One region of the Paenibacillus sp. FSL R7-0189 genome, then DNA from elsewhere that is predicted to be linked to it. Evidence: predicted binding sites of a transcription regulator. Region 1 holds the regulator's gene; the other holds the start of a gene.
The links. The regulator CtsR, encoded in region 1, represses protease genes until heat stress. The targets are predictions, from matches to a motif close to ATGGTCAATAAAGGTCAAACA.

Region 1 (11,061 bases):
ACGGAGCAACGCCGCGTGAGTGATGAAGGTTTTCGGATCGTAAAGCTCTGTTGCCAGGGAAGAACGTCCGGTAGAGTAACTGCTATCGGAGTGACGGTACCTGAGAAGAAAGCCCCGGCTAACTACGTGCCAGCAGCCGCGGTAATACGTAGGGGGCAAGCGTTGTCCGGAATTATTGGGCGTAAAGCGCGCGCAGGCGGCTATTTAAGTCTGGTGTTTAAACCTTGGGCTCAACCTGAGGTCGCACTGGAAACTGGGTGGCTTGAGTACAGAAGAGGAAAGTGGAATTCCACGTGTAGCGGTGAAATGCGTAGATATGTGGAGGAACACCAGTGGCGAAGGCGACTTTCTGGGCTGTAACTGACGCTGAGGCGCGAAAGCGTGGGGAGCAAACAGGATTAGATACCCTGGTAGTCCACGCCGTAAACGATGAGTGCTAGGTGTTAGGGGTTTCGATACCCTTGGTGCCGAAGTTAACACAGTAAGCACTCCGCCTGGGGAGTACGGTCGCAAGACTGAAACTCAAAGGAATTGACGGGGACCCGCACAAGCAGTGGAGTATGTGGTTTAATTCGAAGCAACGCGAAGAACCTTACCAGGTCTTGACATCCCTCTGAATCTGCTAGAGATAGCAGCGGCCTTCGGGACAGAGGAGACAGGTGGTGCATGGTTGTCGTCAGCTCGTGTCGTGAGATGTTGGGTTAAGTCCCGCAACGAGCGCAACCCTTAACTTTAGTTGCCAGCAGGTAATGCTGGGCACTCTAGAGTGACTGCCGGTGACAAACCGGAGGAAGGTGGGGATGACGTCAAATCATCATGCCCCTTATGACCTGGGCTACACACGTACTACAATGGCCGGTACAACGGGAAGCGAAGCCGCGAGGTGGAGCCAATCCCATCAAAGCCGGTCTCAGTTCGGATTGCAGGCTGCAACTCGCCTGCATGAAGTCGGAATTGCTAGTAATCGCGGATCAGCATGCCGCGGTGAATACGTTCCCGGGTCTTGTACACACCGCCCGTCACACCACGAGAGTTTACAACACCCGAAGTCGGTGGGGTAACCCGCAAGGGAGCCAGCCGCCGAAGGTGGGGTAGATGATTGGGGTGAAGTCGTAACAAGGTAGCCGTATCGGAAGGTGCGGCTGGATCACCTCCTTTCTATGGAGAATCGTTCTCTGCAATGAGAACATTCAAATCGGAAGCTCAGCTTCCACAACTAATTAACGTGTATCCATTTGTTCGGTTTTGATGGAATTTGCGGGGCCATAGCTCAGCTGGGAGAGCGCCTGCCTTGCAAGCAGGAGGTCAGCGGTTCGATCCCGCTTGGCTCCACCAACAAACTTCATCTATTTGTTATGTCTATACACTTGATCCTTGAAAACTGGATACCGAAACGAATTTGCGTTTTAGAACATCTTTTAGCAACTTGTGCAAACAAGTAAATGTTATTAGTGAGATTTTTCTTCGGAAAAATCAAGGTTAAGCTAATAAGAGCACACGGAGGATGCCTAGGCGCCAGGAGCCGACGAAGGACGTGGCGAACAACGAAACTGCCTCGGGGAGCTGTAAGCAAGCTTTGATCCGGGGGTGTCCGAATGGGGAAACCCAGCTGTGGTAATTCGCAGTTACTCATACCTGAATACATAGGGTGTGTAGAGGCAGACCAGGGGAACTGAAACATCTAAGTACCCTGAGGAAGAGAAAACAATAGTGATTCCGTCAGTAGCGGCGAGCGAACGCGGAACAGCCTAAACCTAAGAGCTTGCTCTTAGGGGTTGTGGGACGTCTCACATGGAGTTACAAAGGAATATGGTAGGTGAAGAGGTCTGGAAAGGCCCGCGATAGAGGTAAAAGCCCTGTAACCTAAACTGTGTTCTCTCCGAGACGGATCCCGAGTAGTGCGGGGCACGTGAAACCCCGTATGAATCCAGCAGGACCATCTGCTAAGGCTAAATACTACCTGGCGACCGATAGTGAAACAGTACCGTGAGGGAAAGGTGAAAAGCACCCCGGAAGGGGAGTGAAATAGAACCTGAAACCGTGTGCTTACAAAAAGTCAGAGCCCGATCTATGGGTGATGGCGTGCCTTTTGTAGAATGAACCGGCGAGTTACGTTTAACATGCAAGGTTAAGCCGAGAAGGTGGAGCCGCAGCGAAAGCGAGTCTGAATAGGGCGATTGAGTATGTGGACGTAGACCCGAAACCGTGTGATCTACCCCTGTCCAGGGTGAAGGTGCGGTAACACGCACTGGAGGCCCGAACCCACGTACGTTGAAAAGTGCGGGGATGAGGTGGGGGTAGCGGAGAAATTCCAATCGAACTCGGAGATAGCTGGTTCTCCCCGAAATAGCTTTAGGGCTAGCCTCGGTATAAGAGTAGTGGAGGTAGAGCACTGATTGGGTGCGGGGTCCGCAAGGATTACCAAGCTCAGTCAAACTCCGAATGCCATATACTTATTGCCGGGAGTCAGACAGTGAGTGCTAAGATCCATTGTCAAAAGGGAAACAGCCCAGACCATCAGCTAAGGTCCCCAAGTGTGTGTTAAGTGGGAAAGGATGTGGAGTTGCACAGACAACCAGGATGTTGGCTTAGAAGCAGCCACCATTGAAAGAGTGCGTAATAGCTCACTGGTCGAGTGACTCTGCGCCGAAAATGTAACGGGGCTAAACACACCACCGAAGCTATGGCTAGATACTATGTATCTGGGGTAGGGGAGCGTTGTGTAGGGGTTGAAGGTGTACTGAAAAGAGCGCTGGACACTACACAAGTGAGAATGCCGGTATGAGTAACGAAAAGATCAGTGAGAATCTGATCCGCCGAAAGCCCAAGGTTTCCTGAGGAAGGCTCGTCCGCTCAGGGTAAGTCGGGACCTAAGGCGAGGCCGAAAGGCGTAGTCGAAGGACAACAGTTTGAAATTACTGTACCACCGTAATCCGCTATGAGCGATGGGGTGACGCAGGAGGGTAGTGACGCGGACTGATGGATGTCCGTCTAAGCAGTGAGGCTGATGTGTAGGCAAATCCGCACATCATTAAGGCTGGGCTGTGATGGGGAGCGAAAATTATAGTAGCGAAGGTCATGATCTCACACTGCCAAGAAAAGCCTCTAGCCAGGAGAAGGTGCCCGTACCGCAAACCGACACAGGTAGGCGAGAAGAGAATTCTAAGGCGCGCGGAAGAACTCTCGTTAAGGAACTCGGCAAAATGACCCCGTAACTTCGGGAGAAGGGGTGCCCCGGTAGTGTGAATAGCACGAGGGGGCCGCAGTGAAAAGGCCCAAGCGACTGTTTAGCAAAAACACAGGTCTGTGCGAAGCCGCAAGGCGAAGTATACGGGCTGACGCCTGCCCGGTGCTGGAAGGTTAAGGGGAGTGGTTAGGGGTAACCCGAAGCTATGAACCGAAGCCCCAGTAAACGGCGGCCGTAACTATAACGGTCCTAAGGTAGCGAAATTCCTTGTCAGGTAAATTCTGACCCGCACGAATGGCGTAACGACTTGGGCGCTGTCTCAACGAGAGATCCGGTGAAATTTTAATACCTGTGAAGATGCAGGTTACCCGCGACAAGACGGAAAGACCCCATGGAGCTTTACTGCAGCTTGATATTGAATTTGGGTACGATCTGTACAGGATAGGTGGGAGCCGTAGAAATCGGAGCGCAAGCTTCGGTGGAGGCGCCGTTGGGATACCACCCTGATCGTATCTAGGTTCTAACCTAGTACCCTAATCGGGTACGGGGACCGTGTCAGGCGGGCAGTTTGACTGGGGCGGTCGCCTCCTAAAGAGTAACGGAGGCGTTCCAAGGTTCCCTCAGAATGGTTGGAAATCATTCGCAGAGTGCAAAGGCATAAGGGAGCTTGACTGCGAGACCTACAAGTCGAGCAGGGACGAAAGTCGGACTTAGTGATCCGGTGGTACCGCATGGAAGGGCCATCGCTCAACGGATAAAAGCTACCCTGGGGATAACAGGCTTATCTCCCCCAAGAGTCCACATCGACGGGGAGGTTTGGCACCTCGATGTCGGCTCATCGCATCCTGGGGCTGAAGTAGGTCCCAAGGGTTGGGCTGTTCGCCCATTAAAGCGGTACGCGAGCTGGGTTCAGAACGTCGTGAGACAGTTCGGTCCCTATCTGTCGTGGGCGCAGGAAATTTGAGAGGAGCTGTCCTTAGTACGAGAGGACCGGGATGGACGTACCGCTGGTGCACCAGTTGTTCCGCCAGGAGCATGGCTGGGTAGCTACGTACGGACGGGATAAGCGCTGAAAGCATCTAAGCGTGAAGCCCCCCTCAAGATGAGATTTCCCAATTAGTAAGACCCCTTGAAGACGACGAGGTAGATAGGTTGGAGGTGGAAGTGCAGCAATGCATGGAGCTGACCAATACTAATCGGTCGAGGGCTTATCCTATACTTAGAATGCAGATTCGTTTCGGATTCAGTTTTCAGGCGATTAAGCCTGTAATACGCTTAGAAATTCATTGTCACTTCTGGTGATGAACCGAATTTCACGCGGCAGCGTCTGTTTCACAGACGCATGTTTGGTGGCGATAGCGGAGGGGTTCCACGCGTACCCATCCCGAACACGACCGTTAAGCCCTCCAGCGCCGATGGTACTTGGACCGAAGGGTCCTGGGAGAGTAGGACGTTGCCAAGCACAAATAGACCACTGTTGATAACTCGACAGTGGCTTTTTTGCGTCTATTATAGATTGTGGAAAACTTGTGGATAATTCATTGGAATTTGCAGAAAACTTACGCACATGTGGATAGATGATTAAAAGGCAAAAAATCACCGAATGGTGTGGATTAAGTACATATTTATGTAGATCTGTCAACAGAAAACCTAAGTAATACACGGGTTGCTGTGGATATAGTCAGATTTATGTGGATAGAGGGATTGATAAGTGGATAATTATTTTAACTTGAATAGGACAAGATTACAAGACTATTTTTGAAACTGCTTAAAGCTGTGGATAACTAAAAAAAGTTCGAAAAATATCCTTATAATTCGCACACAATACACTCTCTTGTTATACTAACCATAAAAGTAAATTCATAAATGGTGAGGTGAGTTTTGTGGATATCAGACAGTTGCACTCAGAAGAGTTTGATCTAAGCATGGATTTATCTGAATATGCTTTTCAATACAAGCTGCCTAGTGAGAAAAGGGCTAATGCTAAGGAAAGATTTAAAGCAGAACGCGTATGGGGTGCTTTTGAAGAAGGTACTTTGGAAGCCAAACTTACTCTTCTTCCATTCCAAGTGTACATACAAGGTAGATTAGTACCTATGGGAGGGCTCGCTGGGGTAGCGACATGGCCAGAGAATCGCAGACAGGGACATGTGGCAAAGCTCCTAGCGCATACGCTGCAAACGATGAATGAGGCGGGGCAGACATTATCTTTTCTGCATCCGTTCTTGATCCCTTTTTATCGCAAATTTGGTTGGGAAGTTTATTGTGAATATAAGAAATACTCCATTCCTGTTGCCAAGTTTCCCAAGAAGGTTGAAGTTGAGGGCAAGGTAAGACGCGGTGTTAAAGATATCGTAGTATTGGACAACTTATACAATCGTTTTGCAGTTAGATATAACGGAACACTTAAGCGTGATTTGGACTGGTGGGAGAACTCTGTTCTGGATGATGAAGGTCAGACTGCGGTATTTTATTCACAGCTTGGGGAACCTGAAGGATACGTATTATATAAGATAGAAAATAGAGAACTGGTCATTGATGAATTTGTGTTTTTGAACGAACAGGCCCGGCAGGGGCTGTGGACATTTCTTGCGAATCACGATTCAATGGTGACCGGTGCATCGCTAAAACTGGTGCCATCCGATGATATGTTACCCTTTTTGCTGCCTGATCCGCGTATAGAGCAGGAGAACTATCCTTATTTTATGGCGCGTATTGTGAATGCTAAAGTATTTGTGGAGAGTTATTCTTTTAAGCGTCACAGCAGTCAGAAGAAACAGGTTATTTATATTGAAGATAAATATGCACCATGGAATGACGGGTTGTGGGAATGGACGGTCTCCGAAGAGGGAGCAGCAGCTTTCTTGCGTATAGAGGGTGAACGGGATGCAGCTGACTTAAGCTGTGATATTGGCACGCTGACGATTCTAATGTTTGGATATAAACGCCCTGCAGAGCTGGCTCGTTATGGACTTGTGACTGGTAGTCCGACGGCTCTGGAATGGCTCGAAGAAATCATTCCGCAAGCTGAAACCGCACTTTTTGATCATTTTTAGAAAATAATTAGGCTCTCCCCTTCGAAAGATGCTGGGAGAGTTCTTTATTTCCGAATACATTCGCTGAAAAAAGTGAAAAATAAGAGAATCCTCTTGGAATTAGCACAGAATATGTTATAATATTAAAAAGTCAAAGAAAGTCAAAGTCAACGCACCTGATGGCATACAGTGCGATCCTCTGAATTCGTGAAGTTTTCTTCAGACTTATATGAATGAAGTTCACTAATGAATGTCATTAAGGATGCGGGCCGCAAGCGATATTATGAAGCTTTAAAGAGCACTGGAGGATGAGTGATGCGCAATATCTCTGATATTATTGAACAATATCTGAAGAATATTTTGCATGAAAGTCCCGAAGGTACGGTGGAAATCCAGCGAAATGACCTGGCGGACCAGTTCTCATGCGTACCGTCACAGATCAATTATGTTATTAGTACACGCTTTACACTGGAAAAAGGCTATGTGGTGGAAAGTAAGCGTGGTGGCGGGGGATATATTCGTATTCAACGTTTTGAATTGCCGCCCAACGTGGCACTGCATGCCCATTTAAACCATACTATAGGTGGCGGGATAGATCAGAACGCTGCCGAAGGGTTGATTTATCAACTGGAGGAAGCTGGTTTTCTAAGCAAGCGTGAGGCGTGTCTTATGCGCGCTGCTGTTTCTCGGGATTGCCTAACGGTTAAGATTCCATATCGGGATGAGATTCGGGCCAAGATTATGAAGGCGATGTTAATCTCTTTGTTAGGCAAATAATTGTCAATCATAAGGGAGGGGCTTTCGCTTATGCAATGTCAGGAATGTGGCGTCAAGCCAGCAACACTCCATTTCACCAAGATCGTGAATGGAGAGAAGACAGAATTTCATATCTGCGAGAGCTGTGCGCGGGAGAAGGGTGAACTGATCCCGGGAACTGCTGGAGGATTCTCCATTCACAGCTTGCTGTCCGGTCTGCTTGATCTTGAAGGGGCCGGTAAGGAAAAGACGGCTGCTACGAAGACTACGCAGAGTCTGCAATGTGAGAATTGTGGGATGACGTACTCGCAGTTTAGCAAATTGGGTCGTTTTGGCTGCAGCTCCTGTTATAAATATTTTAACAGTGCACTGGACCCGCTCTTTAAACGGGTGCATGGCAGCACTTCGCATGTAGGCAAGATTCCCAAACGTGCTGGAGCACAGATTGTGTTTAAACGGCAAATTGATGAATTGAAGCTGGAATTACAGCAAAGTATCGCACAGGAGGAATTCGAAACTGCGGCAGAGCTGCGGGATCAAATTCGCCAACTTGAAAAAGAAATGGCACAAGAGTAAAGTCTTTGATATATAGGGGGGATATGACATGTCAAGTCTCCGATTTACTGAACAAGCGCTTAGTGATTGGATGCGCTCGGGAGGCAGTCACTCCGAGATTGTAATTAGCAGCCGTATGCGTATTGCACGTAATTTAGAGCATCTTCCATTCCCTATGCTTGCTTCCTTAGAGCAATCGGAAGAAGTATTAGAGCTGCTGGCCCCTGTGTTTCATGGGGAAACTGCTGCCGAATTCGGATCTTTTCAACTGATAAAGCTTGCTGAAGTGAATGAACTGGACAAAAAGGTATTGGTCGAGAAACATCTCATCAGTCCTAATCTGGCTAATGATTCACGTGGCGCAGCTGTGATATTAAATGAAGATGAGTCGGTCAGCATCATGATTAACGAAGAAGACCATCTGCGGATCCAATGTCTGTTCCCGGGTCTTCAGGTAAGAGAAGCATGGGAACGTGCGACAGCCATCGATGATATCTTCGAATCAGCTGTTAATTACGCTTTTGATGATAAAAGAGGATACTTGACCAGTTGTCCCACCAATGTGGGTACAGGGCTGCGTGCCTCAGTAATGCTGCATTTGCCAGCACTAGTAATGACCCAACAGATCAATCGCATATTGTCAGCAGTGAATCAAGTGGGATTGACTGTAAGAGGAATTTATGGTGAGGGCAGCGAAGCAGTAGGGAACATCTTTCAAATTTCCAATCAGATTACTCTCGGTCAAACGGAAAGTGAAATCATCGAGAACCTTCACAGTGTAGTCACCCAGATTATAGAGCATGAACGAAATGCCCGTGAAAGGCTGCTGGTAGATTCCGCTTTAAGAATTACAGACCGAGTGAAAAGATCTTATGGGATTTTGTGTTATGCAGCTCTAATGGAGCTTAAAGAATCCGCACAACGGCTGTCTGATGTGAGACTTGGGGTCGACCTTGGCATACTGGAAGGCCCTTCGATTTCCGTGCTTAATGAGCTTAACGTTAAGACACAGCCAGGATTTCTGCAAAAAATGTTCGGTGACGAGATGAACGCTACTGAACGGGATATGTATCGGGCGAAACTGCTCCGAGAAACACTGGGAACACAACATTAATATAGATATTTATTATTCATGGAGGTGCAGGAGATATGATGTTTGGAAGATTTACGGAACGCGCACAAAAAGTGCTAGCGCTAGCGCAGGAAGAAGCTGTTCGTTTAGGACACAACAATATTGGCACAGAACATATTTTGCTAGGACTTATTCGTGAAGGAGACGGCATTGCTGCTAAAGCATTAATCGCTTTGGGTCTGGGTCTTGAGAAAATCCAGGATGAAGTGGAGACACTGATTGGCAGAGGCCAAGAACAACCTACGAACATTGCTTATACTCCTCGCGCCAAAAAAGTAATCGAGTTGTCGATGGACGAAGCCCGCAAGCTGGGACATACGTATGTCGGCACTGAGCATATTCTGCTAGGACTTATTCGTGAAGGAGAAGGTGTCGCGGCTCGTGTGCTTAATAACCTCGGCATCAGCTTGAACAAAGCTCGTCAGCAAGTGCTTCAGCTTCTGGGAAGCAGCGAGGCTGCATCCAGTCATAGCGGAACACCTGCTAATGTCAGCACACCGACTCTAGACGGCCTAGCACGCGATTTGACGGCTTATGCGAAGGATGGCAACCTGGATCCAGTTATCGGTCGTAGCAAGGAAATTGAACGTGTTATTCAGGTACTGAGCCGCCGGACGAAGAACAACCCCGTGTTGATAGGTGAACCTGGGGTTGGTAAAACAGCTATTGCTGAAGGCTTGGCCCAAAAGATCATTAATAATGAAATTCCAGAAACACTGCGCGACAAACGCGTAATGACGCTCGATATGGGTTCTGTAGTGGCTGGTACTAAATATCGCGGTGAGTTTGAAGACCGCCTCAAGAAAATCATGGATGAGATTCGCCAAGCGGGGAATATCGTACTCTTTATCGATGAGCTTCATACGCTGATCGGTGCTGGTGGCGCAGAAGGTGCTATTGATGCATCTAACATTCTTAAGCCGGCTTTAGCCCGCGGAGAACTTCAGTGCATCGGTGCGACTACGCTGGATGAATATCGTAAATATATTGAAAAAGATGCAGCTTTGGAGCGTCGTTTCCAACCAATTACGGTGGATCAGCCATCTCCAGAAGAAGCGGTACAAATTCTATTTGGACTTCGCGATCGTTATGAAGCACATCACCGTGTGAAAATTACGGATGAAGCTATCGTGGAAGCTGTAAAGCTGTCTGATCGTTACATTCCGGATCGGTTCCTGCCGGATAAAGCCATTGACCTTATCGATGAAGCAGGGTCTAAAGTAAGGCTTCACTCTTACACTATCCCGCCAAATCTGAAGGAACTAGAAATGCGCTTGGATGATATCCGCAAGGAGAAGGATTCCGCTGTTCAGAGCCAAGAGTTTGAGAAAGCGGCTGCCCTGCGTGATACGGAGCAAAAAATCCGTGAAGAGCTTGATACGACTAAGAACCAGTGGAAAGAAAAACAAGGACGCACCGACTCTGAAGTTACACCTGAAGATATCGCACAGGTTGTCGCAAGCTGGACGGGGATCCCTGTAAGCAAGCTGAAGGAAGAAGAGACCGACCGTCTGCTTAACATGGAAGCTCTGTTGCATGAACGAGTGATTGGTCAGGACGAAGCTGTTAAGGCTGTCAGCCGGGCATTGCGCCGGGCGCGTGCGGGTCTTAAAGATCCGAAACGTCCAATGGGCTCGTTTATCTTCCTCGGTCCTACGGGTGTAGGTAAAACTGAGTTGGCACGTGCGCTTGCTGAAGCTATGTTCGGCGATGAAAATGCGGTCATTCGTATTGATATGTCGGAATACATGGAGAAGCACTCCACGTCCCGTTTAGTTGGTGCCCCTCCTGGATATGTCGGCTATGAAGAAGGCGGCCAATTAACAGAGAAGGTACGTCGTAAACCATACTCTGTAGTACTGCTTGATGAAATTGAAAAAGCGCATCCGGAAGTATTCAACATTTTGCTGCAAGTGCTTGAAGATGGTCGCCTTACCGACTCTAAAGGCCGGGTAGTTGACTTCCGTAATACACTTATCATTCTGACCTCTAACGTAGGTGCACAGGCAATCAAGAAGAATTCGACGCTTGGATTCACGGCTGTGCAAGATGCAGGAGCAGAATACGGCAATATGAAGGGCAAGGTTATGGAAGAGCTCAAGAAGAGCTTCCGTCCAGAGTTCTTGAACCGGATCGACGAAATCATCGTCTTCCACTCACTCGATGAGAAACATATCGCTGAGATCGTTACGTTGATGTCTGATGAGCTCCGCAAGCGCCTGCGTGAATATGATGTTGATTTCGTACTCACGGATGCAGCCAAGGCCTTCTTGGCTAAAGAAGGTTATGACCCAGCCTTTGGTGCACGTCCATTGCGCCGGGCAATTCAGAAGCATATTGAGGACCGTCTTTCTGAGGAATTGTTGAGAGGAAATATCCAAAAGGGTGATTCCCTC
Region 2 (11,061 bases), 810 kb from region 1:
GCTACTGGTTTGCCAAGAAGCTCGGACAGACGTTCAGCAGCAGTAGTCAAACGCATGGAATCTACGAATTCGCCTTTAGGACGACCCATATGACTCGCAAGAATGATCTTTGCACCGTTCTCGATCAAATATTTAATGGTTGGAAGTGTTTCGCGAATACGAGTATCATCAGTAATTTTACCGTCTTCTACAGGTACGTTGAAATCCACGCGTACAAATACGCGCTTACCCTTTACTTCTACATCACGGACGCTTTTTTTGTTCATGATTAATTCCTCCACACCCAAAATTGTTTCTAGCAGGAAACAAGAAATACATTTAGAAAGAGCGGAAACAAGGAATTTCTGTTTCCGCTCTATAGATGTTGCTTATATCAAGTCAATTACTTAGCGATTTTAGCGAATTTCTCCAAAGTACGAACCAATTGTGCAGTGTAGGACATTTCATTGTCATACCAAGCAACAGTTTTAACCAGTTGTTTGTCGCCAACAGTCAATACTTTAGTTTGTGTAGCATCGAACAGGGATCCGAAAGTCATACCTTTGATGTCAGAAGATACGATTTCATCTTCAGTGTAACCATAAGTGTCTGGATCGGAAGCTGCTTTCATTGCTGCGTTGATTTCTTCAACAGTAACGCTCTTATCAAGAACAGTTACAAGCTCAGTCAGGGAACCAGTTGCAACTGGAACACGTTGAGCTGCACCATCCAATTTACCTTTAAGTTCTGGAATAACCAGACCGATTGCTTTAGCAGCACCAGTAGTGTTAGGAATGATGTTCTCAGCTGCTGCACGAGCGCGTCTGAAGTCACCTTTAGCATGTGGAGCATCCAAAGTGTTTTGGTCGCCAGTGTAAGCATGAATTGTAGTCATCAAGCCTTCAACGATACCGAACTTGTCGTTCAGTACTTTTGCCATTGGAGCTAGGCAGTTAGTTGTGCAAGATGCGCCGGAAATAACAGTCTCAGTACCATCAAGAATGTCATCGTTAACGTTGTAAACGACAGTTTTCATGTCGCCAGTAGCTGGAGCGGAGATAACTACTTTCTTAGCTCCACCTTTCAAGTGTTTTTCAGCTGCTTCTTTAGTTGTGAAGAAACCTGTGCACTCAAGTACGATATCAACGCCTAGGTCGCCCCATGGCAATTCTTCAGGGTTGCGGTTAGCAAGAACCTTAACTTCTTTACCATTGACTTTGAAGAAGCCATCATGCACTTCAACATCACCTTGGAATTTACCTTGAGTTGTATCATATTTAAGCAAATGAGCAAGCATCTTAGCGTCAGTCAAGTCGTTGATTGCTACCACTTCGATACCTTCTACATTTTGAATACGGCGGAAAGCAAGGCGTCCAATACGTCCAAAACCGTTAATTCCAACTTTTACACTCATTGAATAGTTCCTCCTAGAATTCGTTTTATTTATTCAAAACAGACGGTGAGGTCTGTCATGACAACAATGTTAAGTATGATGCAAGAAGTATGTTGTATTGCCTGCAATCTAAAAACTACGAAGATAGCTGTAGTTGATTGTCAATTTCCTTGCCTATTTCTACTGCGGCAGCCTCGTCCGTGACGAGAATATTCTCCTGCCCGAAACGCAGCATGGCATGAATGGCTTTGGCCTTGGGTTTGCCTCCTGCAATACCGATGACTTTCTCTGTCCGAATAATATCTTCTAGACGTAGACCCATCGTAAGCATGGTATGGACAACCTGACCCTCTTCATTGAAATAATAGCCAAAAGATTCGGCCACTGCTCCTTCACCCTGGATTTCCGAGACTGTAGCCTCGTCCAGTTTGCGGCGGCGGGTCATTTCAATGGCATCCCCAATCCCATGTACAATAATACGCGAACTGCGGATGGTTTGTACAATCTCTCCAATATTAGAGTCAAGTGCCAGCGATTGGTATGCATCCCCACTAAGCAAATCAGGGACATGCAACAACCGGTAGTTGGCTCCAACCCGCTTTGCCATTGTTGAGGCAATCGTGTTGGCTTGAATCTCCATACTCTCTCCTAATCCTCCACGCGCCGGAACAAACCAAGCGTTCTTATAGGAAAGGGACAACGGTGGTGTCAGTTGATCAGCCATATCGGCAAGCGTCGATCCACCTGTGACGGCAACTGTATCATCTGCGCGAAGTATACTCAGCAGCGCTTTCGCACCCGCCCGGCCAAGCTCTCGTTTGGTGAACGGCGATGACTCACAATCACCCGGTACTACAATAACTTTATCCAGACCATACGTTGCTCGAATTTTCTCTTCCAGCTCATCCAGACCAAATAGGCTCTTAACAACCGGCTCTAGCAAATCAAGCAGTCTACGTCCAGCAGCGCTAATGCGCATGCCAACACTCTCGATCTCAATAAGCCCTTGCGATTTCAGAAGATCCGTCTCGGCACGCAGTACCCGCTCAGTCATATCTAGCGAAGCGGCTAGCGTTCTGCGCCCAATAATATCGGACAGCATGATCTGATGAAGAATCGTGTACCGTCTCTTAAGGGTTTCCATGAGATCAGGCAGAAGCTGCTTTTGGATATCTAATAAATTACGCATACTTTCACTCCTGCAACTTCGTCTTCCTCTATTCCCTTGTTCATGGTCTCAAAACGTCCCGGGTAAACTTTTTAAGTCCCACCCATATTCTAACCAAATATTGCTCGAAGCGCAAGTCTTCCGAGAGTAGAATTCTCAAGCACTTGTCTTCTTATACATTAATAAGGTCAGAAAAAGATATAGCGCCCGATGCCTGCCCCTAGAGCGCTTGTCCAGTATTAATATTACATTGCAATTGTGTAAAAATTGTATTATAATCATTTTTGTTGCGCCCGTGGTCCAATGGATATGACGTAGGCCTCCGAAGCCTGAGATCCAAGTTCGATTCTTGGCGGGCGCGCCATTAATTTCATTTTTGCACATAATTTAGTAGTGCCTATACTACTACTTAACCAAAGAGCCGCTTGTCGGCTCTTTTTTTTGAATATAAGTTTGACTTTCTTTGACTTTTTGTTTGAATTTGTTTATCATGTGGGTAATACGGCAAGAGTAAAAATGAATACATTTGAAGAACCAATATCAAGGAGGTTTTCCACGTGAGTTATATTCCTATGGTAGTAGAACAGAGCAACCGCGGCGAGCGCGCTTATGACATCTATTCCCGCCTGCTGAAGGACCGCATCATTTTCCTTGGAACGGAGGTTAATGACGTGGTAGCCAATTCTATCATCGCACAAATGCTGTTCTTGGCTGCCGAAGATCCTGACAAGGACATTCACCTTTACGTGAATAGCCCAGGCGGTTCCATTACTGCAGGTATGGCTATTTTTGATACAATGCAGTACATTAAACCAGACGTTTCCACCATCTGTGTGGGTATGGCAGCTTCCATGGGAGCTTTCCTGCTAAACGCTGGCGCCAAAGGCAAACGCTTCGCACTGCCTAACAGCGAGATCATGATCCACCAGCCTCTGGGTGGTGCTCAAGGTCAAGCAACGGACATTGAAATCCGTGCCCGCCGCATCCTCAAATTGCGCGATAAGCTGAACCGTATTCTAGCAGAACGTACGGGTCAACCTCTAGAACGTATTGAGAAGGATACAGATCGCGACTACTTCATGACTGCTGCAGACGCGGCTGAATACGGTATCGTAGATAAAGTAATCGAGAAGACATTGCCTAGCGGTGTGTAAGCTATAAAGTAAAAATATAAAGAGGCTGTGCTCTATCCGTTATGGTTAGAGCACAGCCTCTTTATATTTTATAGAAGACCTAAATCCAATTAAGCCAGCCCGCCATAACCTAGCGCATCCAGCTTCTCGGCAATTACGCGATAACCCCGGCCATTCGGATGCAAATGATCAATGGATAACAGCCCTCTCTCATTTCCTGCGAACTCACTGTAAATCGAAGCAAATCCACATACTCGGCTGCTGTACTGTGCTGCGTATTGATTAAACTGCCTGACCCACTCTGTCGCACCAACCACCTGAGGATAGGGGTTATATAATCCCACAATTCTAATGATAAAAGGTCTACGCGTCCTCGCCTTCAATTGTATAAGGATATTCATAATTGCAGAGAAATTTTGTTTGCATTCCTGAAGCGATCTGCGCAGTTCTGCGGATAAGTTGACTTGCTGTCTTGCTGCTGATTTGGCCGCGTGAATCAAATCATTACCACCGATAGACACAGTGATGATATCGGCTTCTCGAACGGCCTCACGCATCATGGAATTTCCGCGCAGCCGCTGCTCCAGCTCTGAAGTAGTCATTCCGTTCACGCCTAAATTCGTAGAGGCTACAGTAGTCCGCAGTCTCCCTTCTGCCATTCTACGGTACACCGGAACAAAACCGTTACCTGGCAGAGCACCAAATCCAGTCGTCAAGGAATCGCCAATTGCTGTATATTGGTAGCCCATAGCTCTCCCCCGTTCATAAACTAGTTACTCCCTTTAGCATATGAACAAGAGACAACTCTGGTAAGGGGGAGATGTCTTGTGCCGACATTAGCGGAGACGAAGCATTTCCATTTATTTCATGCCAGCAAACGGGCTACTGCCATCCGGCAAAAGCTCTTTGAAACTAAAAGTATACTCAGGGAAGCCTGCAGCATACGCTGTGTACTCATATAATTGGAAGAACAGAACAACCTTGTCGTCCTTCAGATAGAAATATTTCTCCGTATTCAATCCGTTGAATCCTCCCAAATAACTATCCTCTGCCTTCAGTAGCTTGCTCAGCTTTGCATTCAGCTGTTTTTTGTAGTTTGGATTAGCTCCAAACAGGTCGCCCAACAGTAGACGTTTACCATCCTTAAGCGAGAAGGTGAAGGCTTCACGGTTAGTCATTCCATGGGCGCCGCCCGTATCACTATACTGATGCATCACTATGCTGATCACACCATTCTGATTGTAGGTCACTACATAACCTGAATCATAGGTGTATTTGGGCTCTGCTCCATCTCGATCGGAGATATCCTGTTCTGCACCCGCCGCGAATTTCATAACACTTTCCTTCAAAGTATTATTAATAGCTTGTTGCGCACTGGAGTTGCCCAATCCACTGATCTTCGGATAATCAAGCTGAATAAAAGCTTCTGCCCGATCTTTAGCATAAGTTTCCGTGGTTACCGTCAGCGCGTTCTGCGGTCTGTTCACCACATTCAGCCTACTGGCGGCCCGACTCCAATCTACCTTATAACCCATATAATCATTTAACAATCCTGATGGAACATAGAGGCGATTATTAATTAACTTCCCTTCATACTCTCGAATGAAATAGTTGTTCACCCACACAGAAGTACCGTAGCTGGATAACATCAACTTGGCCTTGGCCGATCCTTTTCCAATCATGTACGCATTTTCCTTCTTATCATACACAAGCGGTAATCCCAACACATCTCGCATAAAAGTTATGGGAATCCAGGCCAGTCCTTCCTTCAAAATACCTTCCTGCAACGAATTTATCCCGTTTGCCTTTAAAACGATACGCGAATCAATAGCTTTATTCTCCGTTTTACTAACTGCTGCATAACCCGTTTCGCTGGGCAGCAGACCTCCACCAAACAATAAACCTGCTGACATCAGACCTATGCCCCATTTGCGTGCTGATTCTTTTGAAATAATATTCATCATCTTATTTTTCCTCTCCTTTCCAATTTATTAAACAGAATCGTAGAGAACTTACACAAAAAAAGAGGCGCCCCCCACTATTACTAGTGGAAGATCACCTCTCCTCTCTGCATTCACCTTATTCTGATACTATTTCAATTCATACATTACGCTCAGCTGAGTTGTAACTTTAACTACTCCGGGTTGCACGGATGTGCTTGCACCAGCATCTGCTGCAGCCATATTCATTTTTAGATTTTGTTCAAAATAAACCGGAGTGATATCGCCATCATTTTGGCTGACCGTGATCACTTGACCCAAGCTGCGTTTAGCTGCCTTAGCAATAGCCCCTGCTTTAACATCTGCATTCGCCATCGCTTTTTCAATCACCTGAGCTTCAAATGCAGAAGTATCTTCCACAGAAAAACGTGCATTTCCGATATTATTCGCCCCTGCCGCAGATGCAGCGTCCAGCAATTCACCAACCTTGGTCAGATCTCTATAAGACACTAACAGCGTATGATTGGCGTTGTACCCCTTCACTTGCTGTCCTTCTTTTTCGCTGTAACTATAATTGGGTTGCACATAAAACTGCGTGCTTTGAATATCTTTATCTGCAATTTTCCAAGTATTCTTCAGTAAAGTCATAATCTTCTGAATTTTAGCGGCATTGGTCTTCTGCGCTTCTTGCGCAGTTGTGGCCGTAGTATCCACACCGATGGACAAGTATACGATATCCGGCTTGAGGGACAATTCGCCTTTACCTACTACACTAACGACATTTTTCTGGACTTCATCTGCGTAAGCCTTTGCAGGACCTTGGAAAACACCACTCATGCTGATCCCTCCAATTAACAAACTCCCTACGATCATCACTGAACCAATTTTCTTCAATAAACCTTTCATATTTGCCAGCCCCTTTCATTTCTTGTGATTTGTTATTATCCTCTAGACGAGTCTTTTTGGTAAATGTTGCACGTTCTCCATCTATTTTTTGGTATTAAAAAAAGCCCCGAAGGGCTTTTGGTCATGCGATAAATAAAGTCTTCCTAGCAGAAACGATGTTGTCTTCCTATTATTGGTTCTCAAGCTCTTCTTTGCTGACCAGACTTGTCAAAGCGTTTACAGCTTGATCGGCATCCGCACCGTCCGCGCTAATGTAAATCTCCGTGCCGGAACTGATAGCGAGGCTCATAATCCCCATAATACTTTTAGCATTTACTTTTTTATCATCTTTTTCCACGAAAATCTCCGACGAAAACTTGTTAGCTTCTTGCACAAACAATGCTGCCGGTCGGGCATGAAGCCCTGTCTTCAACCGAACAACTACCGGGTGCTTTGTCATGAAACGCTTACCCCCTAATTGAGTTCTCCCCAAAAGTTTCACATTAATTTTATATTATTATATCATTATAACGTAAACCACACTAGAAAAAAAGTAATTAGCCGCCTCGAACCTTGTCCGCCAGCTCATCAATCTTACGAAGCCGATGATTTACTCCCGACTTACTGACTGTACCTTTGAGCATTTCACCAACCTCCTTGAGGTTGATATCTGGATGCGCCATTCGAATTTCTGCTACTTCACGCAGTTTATCCGGCAAATTCTCCAGTCCCATTTCTCGCTGCAACAGCTTGATATTTTCAATCTGCCGCACCGCAGCACTTATTGTTTTGTTGAGATTTGCGGTCTCGCAGTTCACGATCCGATTCACGGAATTACGCATATCGCGCATAATTCTTACATCCTCAAATTTGAACAGCGCCTGATGCGCTCCAATCAAACTTAAGAATTCAATGATCTTCTCGCCTTCTTTAATGTAAAGAATGAACCCTTTTTTACGTTCAATACAGCGTGCGTTTAAGTGGAATTCCCCAGCCAGATCCACTAATGCTTTACAATGTTCCTCATACATCGAGGAAATCTCCAAATGGTAGGAGGAGCCTTCCGGATTATTAACCGATCCGCCAGCCAGAAAGGCACCGCGCAAATAAGCACGCTTGCAGCAGTTATTCCCAACAATCTCATCATCAATACCATCGGTAAAAATAAATCCTTCCGACACAATTCTAAGATCCTTTAGGATCTCTTGTACACGGTTTGGGATTCTGACGATATAGACGTTATTTTTCTTCAAACGCATTTTTTTACGCACGAGTAGCTCAATATGGACCTGGTAATATTTCTTAAGTAAAGAATATACCCGCCTTGCAATCGCGGCGTTCTCCGTCGAAATGTCGAGAATAACCTTTTTGCTTGAAAGCTGCACAGATCCATTCATACGGATAAGCGCTGACATTTCCGCCTTCTCGCAGCAGGGTTCACTCTCCACCATCGTCAGCTCTTTTTTGGTAAGGGCCGCAAAAGACAAGGGTCTCACCTCTTTCTTGATAAGTACTTCGTTCTCATCTATAAGTTATACCCTAGGGTTTCTGTTTATCCAATCCTGCACAAGCTGATAAATGTGATGACTAAGCTTATCGGTATCATGTCTCAAATAAGTTCGGAATAAAACCAGTTTATCAGCTATAACCTTGTATCCATTGCCATCCAGCGCTTCTTTATCAAGCTGCACCGGGCGCGCGCCCTTCTCGGCGTACTTCGTCTGGACCTGTTCCGGAATCTCACCGTCATTAACAATAACATAATCGAATAAATCGATCCCGATATGATCATATACAGCTTGAAGATGATCGCTGACGGTATAGTTATCCGTTTCACCCGGCTGAGTCATTACGTTGCAGACGAAAATTTTGATAGCATTCGAAGATACAACCGCTTCTGCCAGTTTCGGAACAAGCAGGTTGGGAAGAATGCTCGTATACAGACTGCCAGGACCCAGCAGGATCGCATCTGCATTCCGAATCGCCTCAAGCGCTTCGGGCAACGGTTCTACATCTGGCGGCTCCAAGGACACTCGTCTGATGATCCCGCCAGCTTCAGGGATTTTGGACTCCCCCGTGATAATCGTGCCGTCCGACATTTCTGCATGCAGGATTACAGCCTCACCGGCCGCAGGCAATACCCGGCCGCGAACAGCGAATAATCGACTGAGCTCACGTACAGCTGTAACGAAATCGCCGGATATATCCGTGAGCGCAGCAAGAATCAAGTTGCCGAGACTATGACCAGCTAGTCCCTCACCCGTGTTGAAACGGTATCTCATAATCTCTGCCATGAGCGGCTCAACATCAGCCATAGCTGTCAATACGTTGCGGATGTCCCCAGGAGGAGGCATTTGCAGTTCACTGCGCAAAATACCTGAGCTTCCCCCATCATCGGCAACGGTAACAATAGCAGTAATATCTAATGGCTTCTCTTTTAAACCACGAAGCATAACAGATAACCCCGTGCCACCGCCCATAACGACGATACGTGGACGCTGTCTTTGTTCTTCAGCCACTATGACCCCTTCTCTCTAGTGCCGATCACGCTCGGAATCCCGATGACTAACGGTTACGGATTCCGTCTCGCTAACGCCCAGCATTTTACCCAAATACTCGGATATGGCTACGGAACGGTGTTTACCTCCCGTACAGCCAATGCCAATGATAATCTGGGACTTACCTTCCTTACGATATTGCGGAATTAGAAAATGAAGCATATCGAGCAGTTTGGTCAGGAACACCTGTGTTTCAGGCCACTTCATTACATAATCGTAGACTTCACTGTCCTGGCCGGTTTTAGGCCGCAGATGGTCCACATAATGTGGGTTAGGCAAGAAGCGGACATCGAAGACAAGATCTGCATCAATAGGGATACCGTACTTAAATCCGAAGGATGTAATATTGACGGAAAGCGTACTTTTTCCTAGATGCGAAAACCGTGAAACGATCTTCTCCTTAAGCTGCACGGGCTTCATACTGCTGGTATCTAAACATAACGTAGCTGAATTTTTCAATTCTTCAAGCATTTTACGTTCTAGCTTGATACCATCAAGCGGCAGCCCCTTAGGTGCTAATGGATGATGACGTCGACTTTCCTTGTAACGCTGAACAAGTACTGAATCTGTAGCATCCAAAAACAAGATCTCACAGCCAATGGTTGACTCATCCTTGATATAGGCAAGAGACTCAGACAAAGCAGTGAAGAATTCTCGACCACGCAGGTCAATTACAAGGGCTACCTTGGCAATCTTACCCTTCGACTGTTCAATTAGCTCTGCGAACTTGGGAATCAGCACCGGTGGTAAATTATCGACACAGAAGAACCCTAGGTCTTCCAGACTCTGTACAGCAATTGTCTTCCCCGCACCTGACATTCCCGTAATAATAATCAGGGTGGCTCCAGCCGTTGGGGTATTGTCCAATTCGGTCATAAAAGCGTCCCCTCCCTAGATTTAGTATATGAATACTTCCCGTCTTTTAAGAACGCAGCAAAAGGCCGGCAGCCCCAACAATACCTGCGTCATTACCAAGCTCAGCTGGAATAATCGAAACACCAGTTTGAAGCGGAGCCGGTGTCAATTTCGCAAACACACGACGAACCTCATCAAATAGAATATCTCCAGCCTTAGACACACCGCCGCCAACGATAAATACTTCAGGGTTAAGCACAGCCGCAACAGAAGCCATGGATTTACCCAGATAGTATGCTGCACGATTCACTATACGGATAGCTACTTCATCGCCAGCCTTAGCCGCATCAAAGACTTCTTTCGCAGCAATCTTCTCTACCATAGAGAGGGAAGTACGATCGCCACGAGCTACTGCATCATTAGCCATGCGGATAATACCTGTAGCGGAGGAAACGGTTTCCAGACAGCCCATGTTGCCACAGCCGCATTGAATAGCTTCCAGATCCGGCACTACTGTGATATGACCAAGCTCACCAGCTAATCCCGCAAAGCCTTGATAAATCTTTCCATTAATAATAATTCCGCCACCGACACCTGTTCCAAGCGTATAGCAGACACAGTTATCAACGCCACGTCCCGCACCGCTCCAAGCTTCGCCCAGTGCAGCCACATTCGCATCATTGTCTATTTTGACAGGCTTGTTCCAACGATCTTCCAAAATGGAACGGATCGGCACATCTCTAAATCCTATGTTAGGCGCAAGGATGATGATTCCTTCACGAATATTTGTGAACCCGGCTACACCCGCTCCTACACCTGCAAGCTGATCCCAAGAGTACGGGGAATCCTCCACAATTTGGCGTACATACTTCTCGATATTATCGATAACAGTATCAACACCCTCTGCAGTTCCTGTAGGTCCCTCATAAGTATGTAGCAGGGTACCTTCAGCATTACAGATTCCAACCTTAATTGCAGTTCCACCCAAATCCACGCCAACGTAGATATTCTCAGACATGTAACAAGCCACCTTTTTTTATACTAAAATAGTTAATCCTAAGTACCAACTATAATAGAAGCCCTCTCTGTGGTCAAGGAAAGACAACACACCCGGGAATTCCTTATTTTAAGAGTATACTCTATTATATTC

Region 2: the regulator CtsR is predicted to act here: its motif matches at 2,991-3,011, upstream of clpP (ATP-dependent Clp endopeptidase proteolytic subunit ClpP).

What each region holds. Positions count from the first base shown of each region.
Region 1 is NZ_CP150223.1:3,049,822-3,060,882, forward strand. Features, by position in the region: rRNA gene MKY63_RS13090 (16S ribosomal RNA) at 1-1,158, shown strand, start outside; tRNA gene MKY63_RS13095 (tRNA-Ala) at 1,260-1,335, shown strand; rRNA gene MKY63_RS13100 (23S ribosomal RNA) at 1,478-4,403, shown strand; rRNA gene rrf (5S ribosomal RNA) at 4,533-4,649, shown strand; gene MKY63_RS13110 (GNAT family N-acetyltransferase) at 5,071-6,243, shown strand; gene MKY63_RS13115 (CtsR family transcriptional regulator) at 6,538-6,999, shown strand; gene MKY63_RS13120 (UvrB/UvrC motif-containing protein) at 7,030-7,554, shown strand; gene MKY63_RS13125 (protein arginine kinase) at 7,583-8,647, shown strand; gene clpC (ATP-dependent protease ATP-binding subunit ClpC) at 8,683-11,061, shown strand, end outside.
Region 2 is NZ_CP150223.1:2,236,312-2,247,372, forward strand. Features, by position in the region: gene MKY63_RS09525 (phosphoglycerate kinase) at 1-266, opposite strand, end outside; gene gap (type I glyceraldehyde-3-phosphate dehydrogenase) at 383-1,393, opposite strand; gene MKY63_RS09535 (sugar-binding domain-containing protein) at 1,509-2,561, opposite strand; tRNA gene MKY63_RS09540 (tRNA-Arg) at 2,830-2,904, shown strand; gene clpP (ATP-dependent Clp endopeptidase proteolytic subunit ClpP) at 3,098-3,694, shown strand; gene MKY63_RS09550 (GDSL-type esterase/lipase family protein) at 3,784-4,422, opposite strand; gene MKY63_RS09555 (DUF4163 domain-containing protein) at 4,534-5,637, opposite strand; gene MKY63_RS09560 (SIMPL domain-containing protein) at 5,764-6,519, opposite strand; gene MKY63_RS09565 (HPr family phosphocarrier protein) at 6,689-6,958, opposite strand; gene whiA (DNA-binding protein WhiA) at 7,056-7,985, opposite strand; gene MKY63_RS09575 (YvcK family protein) at 8,031-8,978, opposite strand; gene rapZ (RNase adapter RapZ) at 9,033-9,932, opposite strand; gene MKY63_RS09585 (ROK family glucokinase) at 9,979-10,929, opposite strand.